3 regions of the Fructobacillus tropaeoli genome follow, and region 1 is predicted to be linked to each of the others. Evidence: riboswitches for the same ligand, from Rfam matches in the RefSeq annotation. Region 1 holds a riboswitch; each other region holds the start of a gene.
What was found. A riboswitch is a leader RNA that binds a small molecule or an ion and turns the genes downstream of it on or off. The one in region 1 is predicted to bind thiamine pyrophosphate.
Positions count from the first base shown of each region.

Region 2: it holds a riboswitch for thiamine pyrophosphate, as region 1 does, so the genes downstream of both, thiS (sulfur carrier protein ThiS) here and thiW (energy coupling factor transporter S component ThiW) in region 1, are expected to answer to the same signal.
Region 3: it holds a riboswitch for thiamine pyrophosphate, as region 1 does, so the genes downstream of both, FT12353_RS02645 (ECF transporter S component) here and thiW (energy coupling factor transporter S component ThiW) in region 1, are expected to answer to the same signal.

Region 1 is NZ_BOJU01000001.1:97,354-101,930, reverse strand. Features, by position in the region: gene FT12353_RS00480 (nitroreductase family protein) at 1-60, shown strand, start outside; gene FT12353_RS00475 (SDR family oxidoreductase) at 77-739, shown strand; gene FT12353_RS00470 (2-keto-4-pentenoate hydratase) at 1,207-2,028, shown strand; TPP riboswitch at 2,228-2,333, shown strand; gene thiW (energy coupling factor transporter S component ThiW) at 2,611-3,117, shown strand; gene FT12353_RS00460 (HAD family hydrolase) at 3,177-3,833, shown strand; gene FT12353_RS00455 (thiamine-binding protein) at 3,830-4,129, shown strand; gene FT12353_RS00450 (YjjG family noncanonical pyrimidine nucleotidase) at 4,194-4,577, opposite strand, start outside.
Region 2 is NZ_BOJU01000003.1:7,144-11,720, reverse strand. Features, by position in the region: gene FT12353_RS04115 (replication-associated recombination protein A) at 1-804, opposite strand, end outside; gene FT12353_RS04110 (YueI family protein) at 873-1,247, opposite strand; TPP riboswitch at 1,503-1,592, shown strand; gene thiS (sulfur carrier protein ThiS) at 1,720-1,917, shown strand; gene thiF (sulfur carrier protein ThiS adenylyltransferase ThiF) at 1,923-2,576, shown strand; gene FT12353_RS04095 (thiazole synthase) at 2,580-3,350, shown strand; gene FT12353_RS08505 (hypothetical protein) at 3,368-3,553, shown strand; gene FT12353_RS04090 (MFS transporter) at 3,571-4,577, shown strand, end outside.
Region 3 is NZ_BOJU01000002.1:109,726-114,302, forward strand. Features, by position in the region: gene FT12353_RS02635 (energy-coupling factor transporter transmembrane component T family protein) at 1-331, opposite strand, end outside; gene FT12353_RS02640 (ATP-binding cassette domain-containing protein) at 328-1,737, opposite strand; gene FT12353_RS02645 (ECF transporter S component) at 1,750-2,307, opposite strand; TPP riboswitch at 2,389-2,479, opposite strand; gene FT12353_RS02650 (FAD-dependent oxidoreductase) at 2,587-3,927, opposite strand; gene FT12353_RS02655 (MerR family transcriptional regulator) at 4,134-4,511, opposite strand; gene FT12353_RS02660 (MFS transporter) at 4,508-4,577, opposite strand, start outside.

The DNA.
Region 1 (4,577 bases):
TTGAATCAAATTCGTTCTGGTCGCATGGACACGAAAAGTATTTTGACAATTTTGGATTAAGTGAAGGGAGATTTTGATGACAAAGACACTTGTTATCGGTGCACACGGTAAGGTTGGCCAAATTTTGGTTCAAGACTTAGCCAAAAATCAGCGGGAAGTTTTAGCGGCCTTTCGGAATAAAAATCAATTGCAAACGGTGGCTGATTTAGCCGGTGTTGAGGGAGTTTATTTTGACCTCGATAGCGACGAACAAGCGATGGCCCAATTTTTCATGGACCATCAAGTTGGCCAAATTGTTTTCACGGCAGGTGCCGGAGACAAGGGTGGCATCGAACGAACGGTAGAAGTTGATTTGGACGGCGCCATTAAAACAATGATTGCTGCCAAAAAAGCTAGTGTTGCCCACTATGTGATGGTTTCAGCTGCTGGAGCAGATGACCGCAGTCGGTGGTCTGCATCCGGTATTTATCATTATTTTATGATGAAGCACTATGCTGATTTGTATTTGCAAAATTCCGGTTTGGATTATACGATTGTTCGCCCAACGCTGCTTTTGGACACTGCTGGTACTGGCAGGGTTTCATTGAGTGTGGACTTTGCTGGTCCCAAAGAAGATTTGCAAATTTCGCGAGCAGATGTTGCTGCCTTTGTCACAGAAGTATTAGCTCATCCTGAACAATCAGCCAATCAAATCTATGATTTAACAACTGGTCATCAGAACATTCAAAGTATTTTTTGATTTGAAATGAAACCGAGGGGAAATCCTTGGTTTTTTATTTAAATTAAAAATAAATGATAAAAGGGTTGACATTCGCTCATAAAGTTGTAAACTACGAATCAACAGATAGAAAAGACAAGCGATAATAAGAACTGTCTGAGTGAGAAAATGATTAGAGAGCGCCTGTTTGGTGAAAGGGCGTCATTTTCAAACTCAAAGACGATCATTCTTTAGCTAGCGGACTGAAATCAGTAAGTCTTGCTCGGTTGGTACCGTTATCAAACCGGCGTATCGCCTTTTTTGGCCGTACGTTTGAGGTTGGACTTTACCGTTCAACAAATTAAGGTGGTACCGTGCGTAAGCGCCCTTAACAACGATTTTTTTCGTGGTTAAGGGCGCTTTTTTATCTGCTGATTTTTTAGAAAAGGAGGGCACCGTGAAGTTTCGTACCGTCGTGAGCTGTTTGTATACTGAAAGGAGCATTAATTATGACAATGACTGAATTGAAGACCAAGGTAAAGGTAGTACCAGCAAAGCAAGAGGACAAATTGGCGCAGGCCCTCTATCATGCTTATCAAGAACGTCAACCGCTTGAGATGACGGAATGGGAGAAGGTTGTCAGTGATGATCAAACTGCCTATCAAGTGCAAGACCAATTGATGGAATTGAAAAATCAGCCACTTGGGGGTTACAAGGTCAGTTTGACTAGCCAAGAAACGCAAGATATGTTCGACTCAAACGAACCATTGTATGGGGCTCAGGTGCAGAATCATTTTGTTCAGTCACCAGCCAATCTTTCGTTGAAGAGCGATTTGTTGGACCCATTGGCAGAGGTGGAATTGGTCTTCAAGGCCAAGGAAGACTTGCAAGTTACCGATTCTTTGGAAGATTTGCGTCGTAAAACGACTGTAGCAGCTGGTGTGGAAGTACCTGATGCCCGGTTTACGGACTGGTTCCCATCGTTGAGCAAGTACTTAGTCATGGCAGATGCAGCGGTTGGCGGTTTTGTGGTTTATGGACCAGAACGAGAAAGTACATCTTTGACCGTTGCTGAATTTGAGGATGTGAAGGCCCATTTGGCCCATAATGGCGAAGTGGTCGCTGAAGGAAGTTCAGCCGAAGTTTTGGGTAATCCACTTAAATCGTTGCAATGGCTAGTTAAAAAATTGGCAGCGCAAGGAAAGACCTTGCATGCGGGGGAACGAGTTTCCTCAGGAACCTTCCTATTGCCCCCACATCTAACGGAAGGAACCTGGACAGCTAGCTTTAACCATGATTTTGCAGACGTTGTGGTGGAAGTTAGTAAATAAACAAACAATTTTGAAATATCAGACAGAATAGTTGTCTTTTTTCGCTAAAATGAGTATAATCATTCTCGTTGGGCAATGAAGGTTGCCATCATGTTGGTCACCTTCATTGTTCAGTCACCCATTTTAGCGGTTCCAAATTGTTTGTTTCAGTGAACAACAATTGGCCGTACCAATAAATTGGGCGGCCTTTTATTTTGAATAAAATCGATCGGGGAGTTTGTGTAACAGACTGAGAGGATGGTAAACCATTGACCCGAACACCTGAACCGGATAATGCCGGCGGAGGAAATCGTATCACTTTTGTAATCGAGGACTCCGTTTTGGGGTGCTCGATTTTTTTCTTTCAAATCAGAAAGGAGTGGTAGTGAACAATTCACGGTGATGATGCCGTGGCGGGATGAAGGGGAGCGCCTTGATCCTGAAAAAACAGCGATGGGAAGCCGTGTTCCGGCGTGAGAGGAGACCAATTAGTCTCGACCGAACTTTCTACTAGACAGGGTCTGCCTGACTGGTTTAACCGCAAGAGTGGGAAAGGAGCGCTGTTTTTCGCTACCCCACTGATTTTAAAAGGAGCGTTTTCAGATGAAGACACAGAAAAAATTATCAACGAAGAAGATGTTAGTGACGGCCTTGTTGGCTGCTTTGGCCTATGTTTTAAATAGTTTTGTCTATTTCCCGGCAATGGCACCTTTCCAACACTTCGTTGATGTCTTAGCCGCCGTTTTGGTGGGGCCATGGTATGGCTTTGCTAGTGCCTTGATTTGTGGTATTTTGCGAATGATGTCCGGTCGGACGATTCAAGCCGTGACGGGTGCTATTTTTGGCCCCATCCTTGGCGGTTTGATTTATCGTAAAACCCACAACCTTTACCTGGTTTTCCTTGGTGAAGTGATTGGAACGGGTATTTTAGGGGCGTTGACTTCTTATCCATTGATGAAGATTTTCTATGGCTTGGACGTCCACAAGTGGTATTACTTTGTGCCATATTACACACCAGCTGCCATTGTCGGTGCTGGAATGGGATTGGCAGTGGTTCTGATTTTTCAGAAGACGGGACTGCTTAAGCGGATGCAAGCGAGCTTGGATTAAATAATCACGGTCAATCAGGGCGGTTTTGGTAATAGGGTTGGTAAAGGGGAGAGTGAGCGATGAGCGGTAAGGAATATCTGATTTTTGACCTCGATGGCACATTAGTTGATTCCATGCCTTTTTGGGAGAATTTAGCCACTGAATTGCTTCACCGACATGGCATTGACCAGTTGCCAGCAGACTTGCATGACCGGATTCAAACCATGACTTTGACGGATTCGGCCGTCTTTATACAAGAGTTATTTGCGTTACCGGTCACAGCAGAGAGCTTGGCGCAGGAGATGCGAGCTTTGATGGACCAACACTATCGAAATGATATTCCGCTTAAGGTTGGCGTGTATGCATACTTACAAAATGCATACCAATCTGGTCGCAAAATCGTTCTGGCAACCGCTAGTAGCTCGGTGTTGGCCAAAGACTGTCTACGTCGTCTGAAACTGCTGCCATTTTTTGACTTTGTTTTTTCCTGTGAAGATGTTGGGCAGGATAAAACGCAACCTACAATTTACCAGGCTGCTGCACGGTATTTTGGCCAGCAACCGAACAAGATTTCAGTCTACGAGGACGCACTGTATGCGGCTTCAACTGCAAAGAGGGCGGGTTTTCATTTGATTGGTGTCTACGACCATCAGTCAAAGAAAGAGTGGACTGATTTACAAAATTTAGCAGACGAAACGATTGATTTTGCGACTGTAGTAAAAGGAGAAAATAAATGAGTGCAAGTGTAGCGATTCAGGTTTTACCAGCGGCCGAAAATGACCAAGAATTGTGTCGGATGGTCGATGAGGTGATTGCTTATATTCAGAGTACTGGCTTACGTTATGAAGTTGGCCCCTTTGAAACAACGATTGAAGGCGATGATTATAATCAGTTGATGGATATTGTCAAAGAGTGCCAACACGTGGCTGTCCGAGCGGGTGCCAAGAAGGTTTCTGCCTATATCAAGGTTGCCTATCAGCCTGATGGTGAGATCTTAACGATTGACCAAAAGATTGGTAAGTACCAAAAATAAAAAAAGTCAGACCTTTGCGGGTCTGACTTTTTTTGAGCTGACGATGATAGAATCGCAGCTTTCATTATTGCAAGAGTGCTTCCAATGTTGGCAAGTCCTCAACTACCTGGGTTGGCTTGATTTCTGCCGGGCTTTCTTTGTGATTAGGATTAATCCAAATCGTGTCGAGTTGATAATTTTGACCACCCATGATGTCGGACGTTAAGCCGTCCCCAATCATCACCGTATTTTCCTTGGTCATTTGTGGGTTATCTTGGAAAATGCGGTCGAAGAATGCTGCGTCGGGTTTAGAAGCACCAATCATTTCAGAAGTGAAAATTTGGTCAAAGTACTGGTCTAAGCCAGTTTCCTTGAGGCGAAGGCGTTGAGTAGCGTCTTGGCCATTCGTACCGGCGATAATCGTATATTGATCTTGCAGGTGTTGCAAAATTTCAGTTGCATAGGGGAG
Region 2 (4,577 bases), on a different contig from region 1:
CAGTCGGGCAGCGTAATGCAGGGCCGCATCGACATCCGATCCTCGAATTGATTTTTGTAGAGCCGAGATGATGTCGTAATGGGCATCGCCATCCTTGTCGGCTACGAGTGCCTGTCGTTGGCTAGTTTCTTCAACGACCTCCAGGGTCACTTGGATAACCCCACCTGCATCCGGCTTGGTCGAAAGGACCGCTAATTCCAAGGAATTTAGGGCGGAGCGAAGATCGCCGTTGGTTGCCTGGCTAAGGTGGGTGAGGGCTTCGTCGGCTAGGTTCACTTGATAGTTGCCAAGACCGTTTTCTTTATCCGTTAGTGCCCGTTTGATGGCCTTTTTGATGTCTTGGTCACTTAAAGGGTGGACTTGGAAAATTTGGGTTCTGGAACGGATAGCTGGCGTGACGTTTAAGTACGGGTTTTCCGTCGTTGCACCAATTAAGATGATGGCACCCGATTCGAGGTGGGGGAGGAGAAAGTCTTGCTTGACTTTGTTGAGACGATGAATTTCATCTAAAAGCAGGACGACGGTCCCTGACATCTTTGCTTCCTCAGCAACGACCTGCAGGTCCTTTTGCGAGTCGGTCGCCGCGTTTAAGGCCCGAAAGGCAAAGTTTGTCGAACCGGCAATCGCCGAGGCAATCGAAGTCTTACCGGTTCCAGGTGGACCGTAAAGAATCATCGAGGAAAGACGCTTGGCTTCCACCATCCGCCAAATGATTTTATTTTCGCCGACTAGGTCTTCTTGACCAACGATTTCTTCAATTTTTGTTGGCCGCATCCGGTAGGCCAGTGGTTTTTGTCCGAGCATGAAGACTCCTTTATCAGTGTGACTTTGTCTTGATAAAAAAGAAGCCGGTTGAAACCGGCTTCGTCAGGTTACAGGTCAATTGATTCCTGGTTTACGGCTGATTTTGCCGCAAGAACGACCGCGTAGGGGTCATCAGTTTGTGTTGTTCTTTCAAAATCGGATAGAAGGGTGTAGGGGTGATTGGTGCTGACGGCCATTTGCAAGTAGTTGATGTAGGCATCACCACAAGCATCCTGGTCAATCAGTAAGGTCGTATCCGGCCAGTTGGCCATCCGTGCCTTGAGTTCATCTTGAACTTGGCTATCGTCGGCCTTTGATTCTTTAACGGCCGCGACTACTCGTTCACGAAAAGTGCCTAGGTAAAGGCGCTGTTCATCAGGGTTAATCTTGGGACCACCATTACCTTGCTGCCCCTGTTCTAAACGGCTGTTAACATCATCCATTGGGTTATCCTCCAATTACTTTACTACAGACAATTATACGGAAAAAGCTGTAGAGATTAAAGGCTTGTCTGCTATTTTCGGGTGTTATCCAACATTTGTCGGTGGATTGACCTAGTCTGTTGATTGCCGCTAATGAAAAATCAGTAACGATGAAAATTTTATTAGAATTGGTCTAGTAAATCCAGTGGAATTTTGTCCTGCTTCTTGAGTAGACAGGCTAAAAAATCCATGTTATATTGATTTCGAAAATTGAATACGAATTATCTGGGGTGCCGGTTGGCTGAGATTATACCCATTGAACCTGATTAGATTAACGTCTGCGTAGGAAGATAGTGATGATAGTTTTTTTGAAAGCTGTTTTTGCGTTTTTGACGTGGAAACAGCTTTTTTTGTTCAATTTTTAACAAAAGTGGGTAGTGGCTGGCATGAAAAACTGATTTTTCGGTGGTCGGACCCAGAAGGGAGAAAAAAGATGGTGACAATTAATGGCGAACAGATGGACAACGTCGCAGGTGTAACGGTTTTGAGTCTACTTGAAGAGCAAAACAGTCATCACGAAAACGTGGTTGTCGAACTCAATGGTCAAATTTTATCGAAAGCGGCTTTGGCTGAAACGGTGCTGGTTGAGAACGACAAAGTAGAAATTATTGCCTTTGTAGGTGGGGGTTAGAAAAAATGACAACGATTGCAATTGATGGTCAGGCGGTGGAATCCGTCTACCTAAAAATGAAGGATCGCAATGTGGCTGACAGTCAGGAGAAGTTGGCAGCCGCCCATGTGACGATTGCCGGTTCGGGAGGACTAGGATCAAATATTGCCATTGCGCTGGCCAGGGCCGGGGTTGGTCATTTGACCTTGATTGATTTTGATGAAATTGAGCATAGTAACTTGAACCGTCAGCAGTTTAAATTAAGCCAGGTTGGTTTACCAAAAGTCTTGGCCCTGAAGCAAAACATCTTGGAGTTTAACCCCTTTGTGGAGGTGACGACTTGGCAGGAACGAGTGACGGAGGGCAATGTGTTGAACCTCTTTACCGGTGCTGATATCATCTGTGAAGCCTTTGATGATCAAAATGCGAAAGCAATGCTGTTAAGACGGGCGCAAGAAGTTTTGCCAGAGACACCAATCGTGATGGGCAATGGCTTAGCTGGTGTTCACGATGCCAATCAAATTCAAACCGTCCGGCAAAGTGACCATGTTTACCTTTGTGGTGATGGCCAGACCAAGGGAGCAGAAGGATTGATGGCCGCTCGTGTCCTGATTTGTGCGGGGCACCAGGCGAACCAAATCCTACGTTTAATTCTAGAAAAAGAGACAGTAGAGGAGTAAAAAATGTCGACAAATGATCCATTGGTCATCGGTGGCCATCAGTTTGAATCACGCTTTATTTTGGGATCTGGTAAGTACTCATACGAGTTGATTGACTCAGCGGTTAACCATGCCAAAGCGGAAATTATCACGATGGCTCTTCGCCGAACGAGTGTAGCTGAGGAAAATATTTTAAATTTTATTCCACAGGGGACAACCATCTTGCCAAACACTTCGGGGTGCACGAACGCTGAGGAGGCAATCCGGATGGCGCGAATTGCTCGTGAACTGAGTGGGAGTGACTTTATCAAATTAGAAGTGATTCCTGATAAACAGTATTTGATGCCCGATAACTATGAAACGTTAAAGACAACCGAGGTTTTGGCCAAAGAAGGCTTTATCGTCATGCCCTATGTCTTGCCTGATTTCAATATTGCGAAGCAATTAGTCGATGCAGGTGCAGCTGCCGTCATGCCATTGGGCGCACCAATTGGTACTAATAAAGGGCTTTCGAACAAAGATTTGATTCAAATTTTAGTTGACGAGATTGACCTGCCAATTATTGTGGATGCCGGAATCGGCCGTCCAAGTCAAGCAGCCGAAGCCATGGAAATGGGTGTCGATGCCATCATGGCCAATACGGCAATGGCAACAGCGGGGGACATTCCTCTGATGGCCGAAGCCTTTCACTTAGCGATTGAAGCTGGTCGCAAGGCCTACCTGGCCAAACCAGGACGAGTATTGACGAAAAAGGCGGCACCATCATCACCATTGGCAGGCGTGAGCCTTGGTTAAAAAGGAAAGGAACGACCATGATCCAGCCGAAACGGGCAGGGCTTCATCTATCATTAGCACAGAAAATCATCTTGATTAATTTTCTTGGTTGGGTTTTTATCTATGCCGATCGGACAATCTTAAATCCAGTGATGCCGGAAATTCAACGATCTTTTGGTCTGAACCATGCTGAATTGGGACTGATTTCATCTGTTTTTTTTTAACCTACACGGTTAGTCAGTTGCCGTTTTCACGTCTAGCGGACGGTCATTCGAAGAAGGCTATCGTCGCTTTGGGCTTTATCTTCTTTGCGGCAATGACTTTTTTCTCGGGTATCGTGCCAACCTTTACTCTTTTTCTACTGGTGCGGGCCCTGGTAGGCCTAGGGCAGGGTAGTTTTTACGGCCCAGCCTATGGATTAATTAATCAAAACCTTAGTGACCGCCATGCAACTTTGGGCATGGCCATTATTAATAGCGGGCAGGGTGTTGGACAGATTCTGGGTACCTTACTGGCCAGTACGCTGGTGATTCAAAATCAGGACCACTGGTCAACTCCTTTTTTAGTGATTGCCTTACCAACGGTGATGGTCGGTTTCCTGTACCTGTATGGCTTACCTAAAGAGGGCCGGTCAATTCGGTATGGGGGAAAGTCGGTGAATGCACGCGGTGGCCAACAGCAATCACTCATCTCGTCGTTAGCAGCAAAATTAGCGCCAAAAATTTGGCGACCATTCTTTAAGCGGCCGCTAATCGGTGCTTATTGGCTTTTGTTTTGCTCGATTTATGGCCAAATTGCCATGTTAACTTGGTTACCGACCTTTTTGTTGGGAATGAAAAATATTGACCAACGTTTTGTCGGTTTGATTGCTTCGATTGTGCCCTTGATTGCCATTCCAAGTGCCTTAATTTTGGCAAAAAAATTAGATCAAACAGCACATGCCAGGCGGTTTCTATACCTTTTTGTACCGTTATCAGCCTTGGCATTGGTGTTGGGAAGCTTGAGTCAAAATTCAAAGCAGATTGTTCTGGCACTGATTTTGTATGGGTTGACCGGGAAAATGACCATTGACCCACTATTGTTGCAGGTCATTCGCCGCCATGCACCAAAGGGGCGAGTTGCCACAACATTTGGCCTTTATAACTTTTTGGGGATGTTGGCCTCGATTACGGCGCCATATCTGACGGGCTGGTTAACGGATGCGACGGGGTCTTTGGCGGTTGGTTTTGATTTGGCAGCGGCCTTGCT
Region 3 (4,577 bases), on a different contig from region 1:
GTGAGGCCAAGAGGACGTACGGTGTCATCCCCATTGTCAACCAAGCCCCAATAAAGATAAAGACGAGAACTCGACTCCCCATCACCAAACCAAAATGCAAGTTTTCTGCCGCCGTTCCCTGACCATACAGGTAAAAGGACCAGAACGAACCCAAAACCGGAATGATAGCGATGGCCACGTAGAGACCAATCTTCTTAAGGGGTTGGCGCCGGATCAGCAATAGCAAAAAGGCAACCGAAAAGAGGACAACGTTTAGCGTTACTGATTTGGTCAACGAAATTTCCAACGAGATCGCCAAGGCCAAAATCATCCGTTGTGTGGCGTTCATCATACGAGCACCTCCTCTTGGTAGGCCATCGCCGTTTGTTCATAGCGCAAGTGACGGTCAACAATGTTGACCAGGTCCCTTGTTTGGTGAGAAACAACCAAAATGGTCAATCCGAGCGCCTGTTGGCAGGTCTGAATCAGGTTCAAAACGACTGCCACCGACTGCTCATCCAAGCCCGCCAGCGGTTCATCTAAGAACAGCACTTGTGGTGCCATGATTAGCATCAACAGCAATTGCAATTTCTTCTGCTGGCCACCCGAAAGCGTGTAAACCGACCGGTCACCCAATCCCGTCAAATGCAGGTCGGACAACCACTGGTTCAAGACCTCTTTTGTCCAGAAATCAGCGTGGTGGCTCTTGGCCATCACCTGGTCAAGTTCCTCATCAACCGTGATGTTTAAGAACTGGTCGGATGCTGACTGGAACAGCAGACCGACCTGGCCAAAGTAGAGACGCGGTTTCCAGGCGTGAACTTCTTGGTCCTGGTAGGTCAAAGAACCCTCATAGCGGTGGAGTCGTGCCAGCGTCTTCAGAACGGAAGACTTGCCGACACCATTTGGACCGGTCAGCAAGGTAATCCCCTTAGCAAAGATTTGCAAGATATCCTGGTCTAAGACCAACCGTTCTCCGTTTTGAATCCGCAGGTTATCAAAGCGATAGGCAGTATCTTGTGCTTGGTCGCTGAAAGCGACCGGCTTTAAGGTTACCGTCTGCTTTTGATAATCATATTGGCTCCAATCATTTTCAGGAACCAACACCAAGGCCTTTTCTTTTAGCTGATAAAACTGGCTGATTTTATCGAAATATCCGGCCGGGTCGTGGTCGGAAACAAGAATGCCGTAGCCCTCCTGGCTCAACTGTTGGAGCAAAACCTGGAGGTCTTCTCGCGATTGGCTATCGACAGAAGCAAACGGTTCATCCAGCAACAGATAGTCGGCCCCCAGGGCCAACACTTCCGCCAAAGCAACCTTTTGCATTTCCCCACCGGACAAAGTCACAAAGGACCGGTCGATAAAATCAGTCAGACCAACCTTTTCCAATGCCCAGGCCGTCTTTTGATCAATTTCGTCCTTATCCAATTCGAGGTTTTCCAGTGCAAAAATAAATTCTTCCCGCACCGTTGGCATGGCAAACTGGTCATCGGGATTTTGAAAGAGCAAAGCCACGCGCTTGGCTCTTTCATTCGCCTTCAGTGTGGCAATCGCCGCTTGATCAATTTCAATTTCACCACTAACCTGACCACCATATTGGGGGTAAAGACCCGCTAAAGCCTTTAACAGAGTTGATTTTCCTGACCCGGAAGGCCCCATTAACAGGGTCAGGGTCTTTTTTTCAAGCGTTAAATTTAAATCATCAATGATGGCTTGGTCACGATAAGCCACCGTGAGGTTTCTGGCAGTTATTGCCATTTTTTGTCCTCCTTATTCGTGGGACAACAACTTTGACCGATCCAACAACTTGGCAATCAAGTGTACCAAGACACCTGAGAAGAAGAAGATTGATAGGTAACGAACGATGAACAAAGCGACTAACAAGCCCAACTTGTAGTGGATATAACCTGACTTAAAGAGGTCCCAACCAAAGGTAACAACTGTTCCAGTCAAAGTTGACAACCAAAGACCAGCAAACCAGTTCTTATAACCCGTCAAGGCGAAACCAAGTTCAGAACCGATTCCTTGGATAAAGCCTGACAAGAGCGTTCCAACTCCATAAGAACCACCCAAGAACATTTCACCGGCAGCCCCGAGCATTTCCCCGATAAAGCCTGCACCAACCTTCTTTAAGATGTAAGAAGCCAATGGTCCGGCCATCATCCATACACCAAGCGTGATTTCATTCGTAAAGGCTTGCAACCCAATCACGGCCAAGCCACTGTTAACGATTTGGTAAACCGGATCCATAATCCAGTAAATGACCGAGAAGATAATCCCAATCAAAGCCAGCAAAATCACGTTTTGTAGCGTCCACTTTTGTTTCATTATTCTCTCCTTTGCGTCCAGGGAAACAAGAAGGCATGAAAAAACCACTCGCCTGGGCAGAGTCCAACACGGGTGGTCATAAAAAACTTGTGTGGATCTTCCTTCGTCGGTCTTAGCCTAACAGGTTCAATGGGTTTAATTCTCAACCAAAATGGTACCCCAGATCGCTATATTCAAATTTACTACTTTATTAGCTTACACTGTCTCTGGCCTTTATGCAAGGGCTTTCAAATAAAAAAGCACTCGGTTTAGTGCCCGAGTGCTTGAAAAAGCTGATTTTTACTTGTTTGCCTTGGCAACGGCAGCCATGGCAACTGATGAAACATAGTTGACTGGTTGACCGAAGTTTGGCTGGAAGAAGAAGTCCGTCATTGACAATTGATCAATTGTCATGCCGTTTTCGATTGCCAATGAAACCACGTTGGCAGCTTGTGAAATGTCATGCTTTGACAAGAAGGCAGCACCAACAATGCGGCGAGTACCCTTTTCCCAAGTCAATGAAGCCTTAACAGGCGTTGTTGACAACATGAAATCAGGACGGTAGTCTTCTGAAATTGTCACAGAATCTGCTTCAACACCCTTACGAGCTGCTGATTGAACAGTCAAACCAGTTGAAGCGTAAGCCATTTCGTACAATTCAACAGCTGATGTTGCTTGTGTACCTTGGTAAGCCATCGTTGGTTCTGCAATGTTCTTACCAACCAAGATTCCTTGACGAACAGCATTGGTTGCCAATGGAATGTAGTCATCCTTTTGTGTTGGGTTGTAGAAGACGGTTGCTGAATCACCGGCAGCAAAGACATCCTTGACAGAAGTTTCCATGAACTTGTTAACCTTGATGGCGCCGTTTGGCAACATATCAACTTGGTCACGGAACATCGCAGTGTTTGGCAAGAAACCGATACCCAAGATGGCAATGTCAGCTTCGTAAGTACCCTTATCAGTAGTAACCTTGATACCATCAGCAGTGTCTTCAAATCCTGAAACCATCTGACCAAGCGCTAACTTAACACCATGGTCTTCATAGGCCTTTTGGAAAACAGATGAGAATTCAGGCGCTGTGTTGTTGGCCAACACGCGGTCCAAACCATCAATCAAGGTGACTTCCTTATCGTTAACTGACAATTGTTCTGCCAATTCGGCACCGATATAACCGGCACCAATAACGATAATCCGCTTGACCTTTTCAGTCACTTCCTTCAAGGCGTTGGCGTTATCCCAAGTCTTTGAATCAAAGACCTTGTCAGAATCGATTCCTGGGATACGAGGCTTGATAGCGCGTGAACCAGTAGTAATGACAATCTTATCGAAAGTTTCTTCTGACTGGGCACCAGAAACCAAGTCCTTGATGTTCAAAGTCTTTGCTTCCAAGTCTGCAGCTTCAACAAGCGTTTGCATGTGCATTGAAATGCCCTGCTTAGCCATTGAATCTGGCGTTTCATAAAACATCTTGTCAGTTGATGAAACATTGTCACCAATCCAAAGGGCGATTCCACATGACAAGAAAGAAACTGTTTGATTCTTTTCAAACACGTGTACCTCAGCGTCTGGGTGGTCTGCCTTAATCTGCTTAGCGGCAAACACGCCGGCGTGCGTCGAACCAATTACTGCAACTTTCATTAAAAGTGCCTCCTAATATATAGCTATGTGAAAATTGTAATTAAAGTTTACCAATAAAACAGCGTTCTGTCAATCACTTATCCAACAGTTTTCAAAAAAGTATCAAATAAAACAAAGGGACAAATAAAGTCGTTCTAATTTATCGAAAATTCGTTTTTCCTCTCTAAATCAGACATCTTTACCAGTTATCAAACGATTTCAGCGTTCTATTCTAAACGATTCTCCGCCTGACGCATGTGGCTTTCGTAATGGTCAATTTTGTACAGTAAATGATCGTGGGCGGCTTGGATTTGATTAATTCGTTCCTGCATCTCTTCTGCTTGTTCTAGCAATAAAGCTTTCCGCGCAGGAATTGTCCGGTCATCATCCTCCAGCACCATGCCAATATATTCACGCAATCGTTCGATGGAAACACCCGCGTGGCGCATCGTTTTGGCAAATTTCAATTGATTAATGTTGCGCTCGGTGAAATCGCGCAACTGATTTTCCTTGCGGGGCACCGGCATGATGACCCCAATTCGTTCATAATAGCGAATCGTATCATTTGACAATCCAGTCGCCTTTGCAGCTTCTTTAATATTCATTTTTGCACCTTTCGTACAACAAAAACGGCCACAACCACAAAAGCCATTCCCGTAAAGAAAGCCATT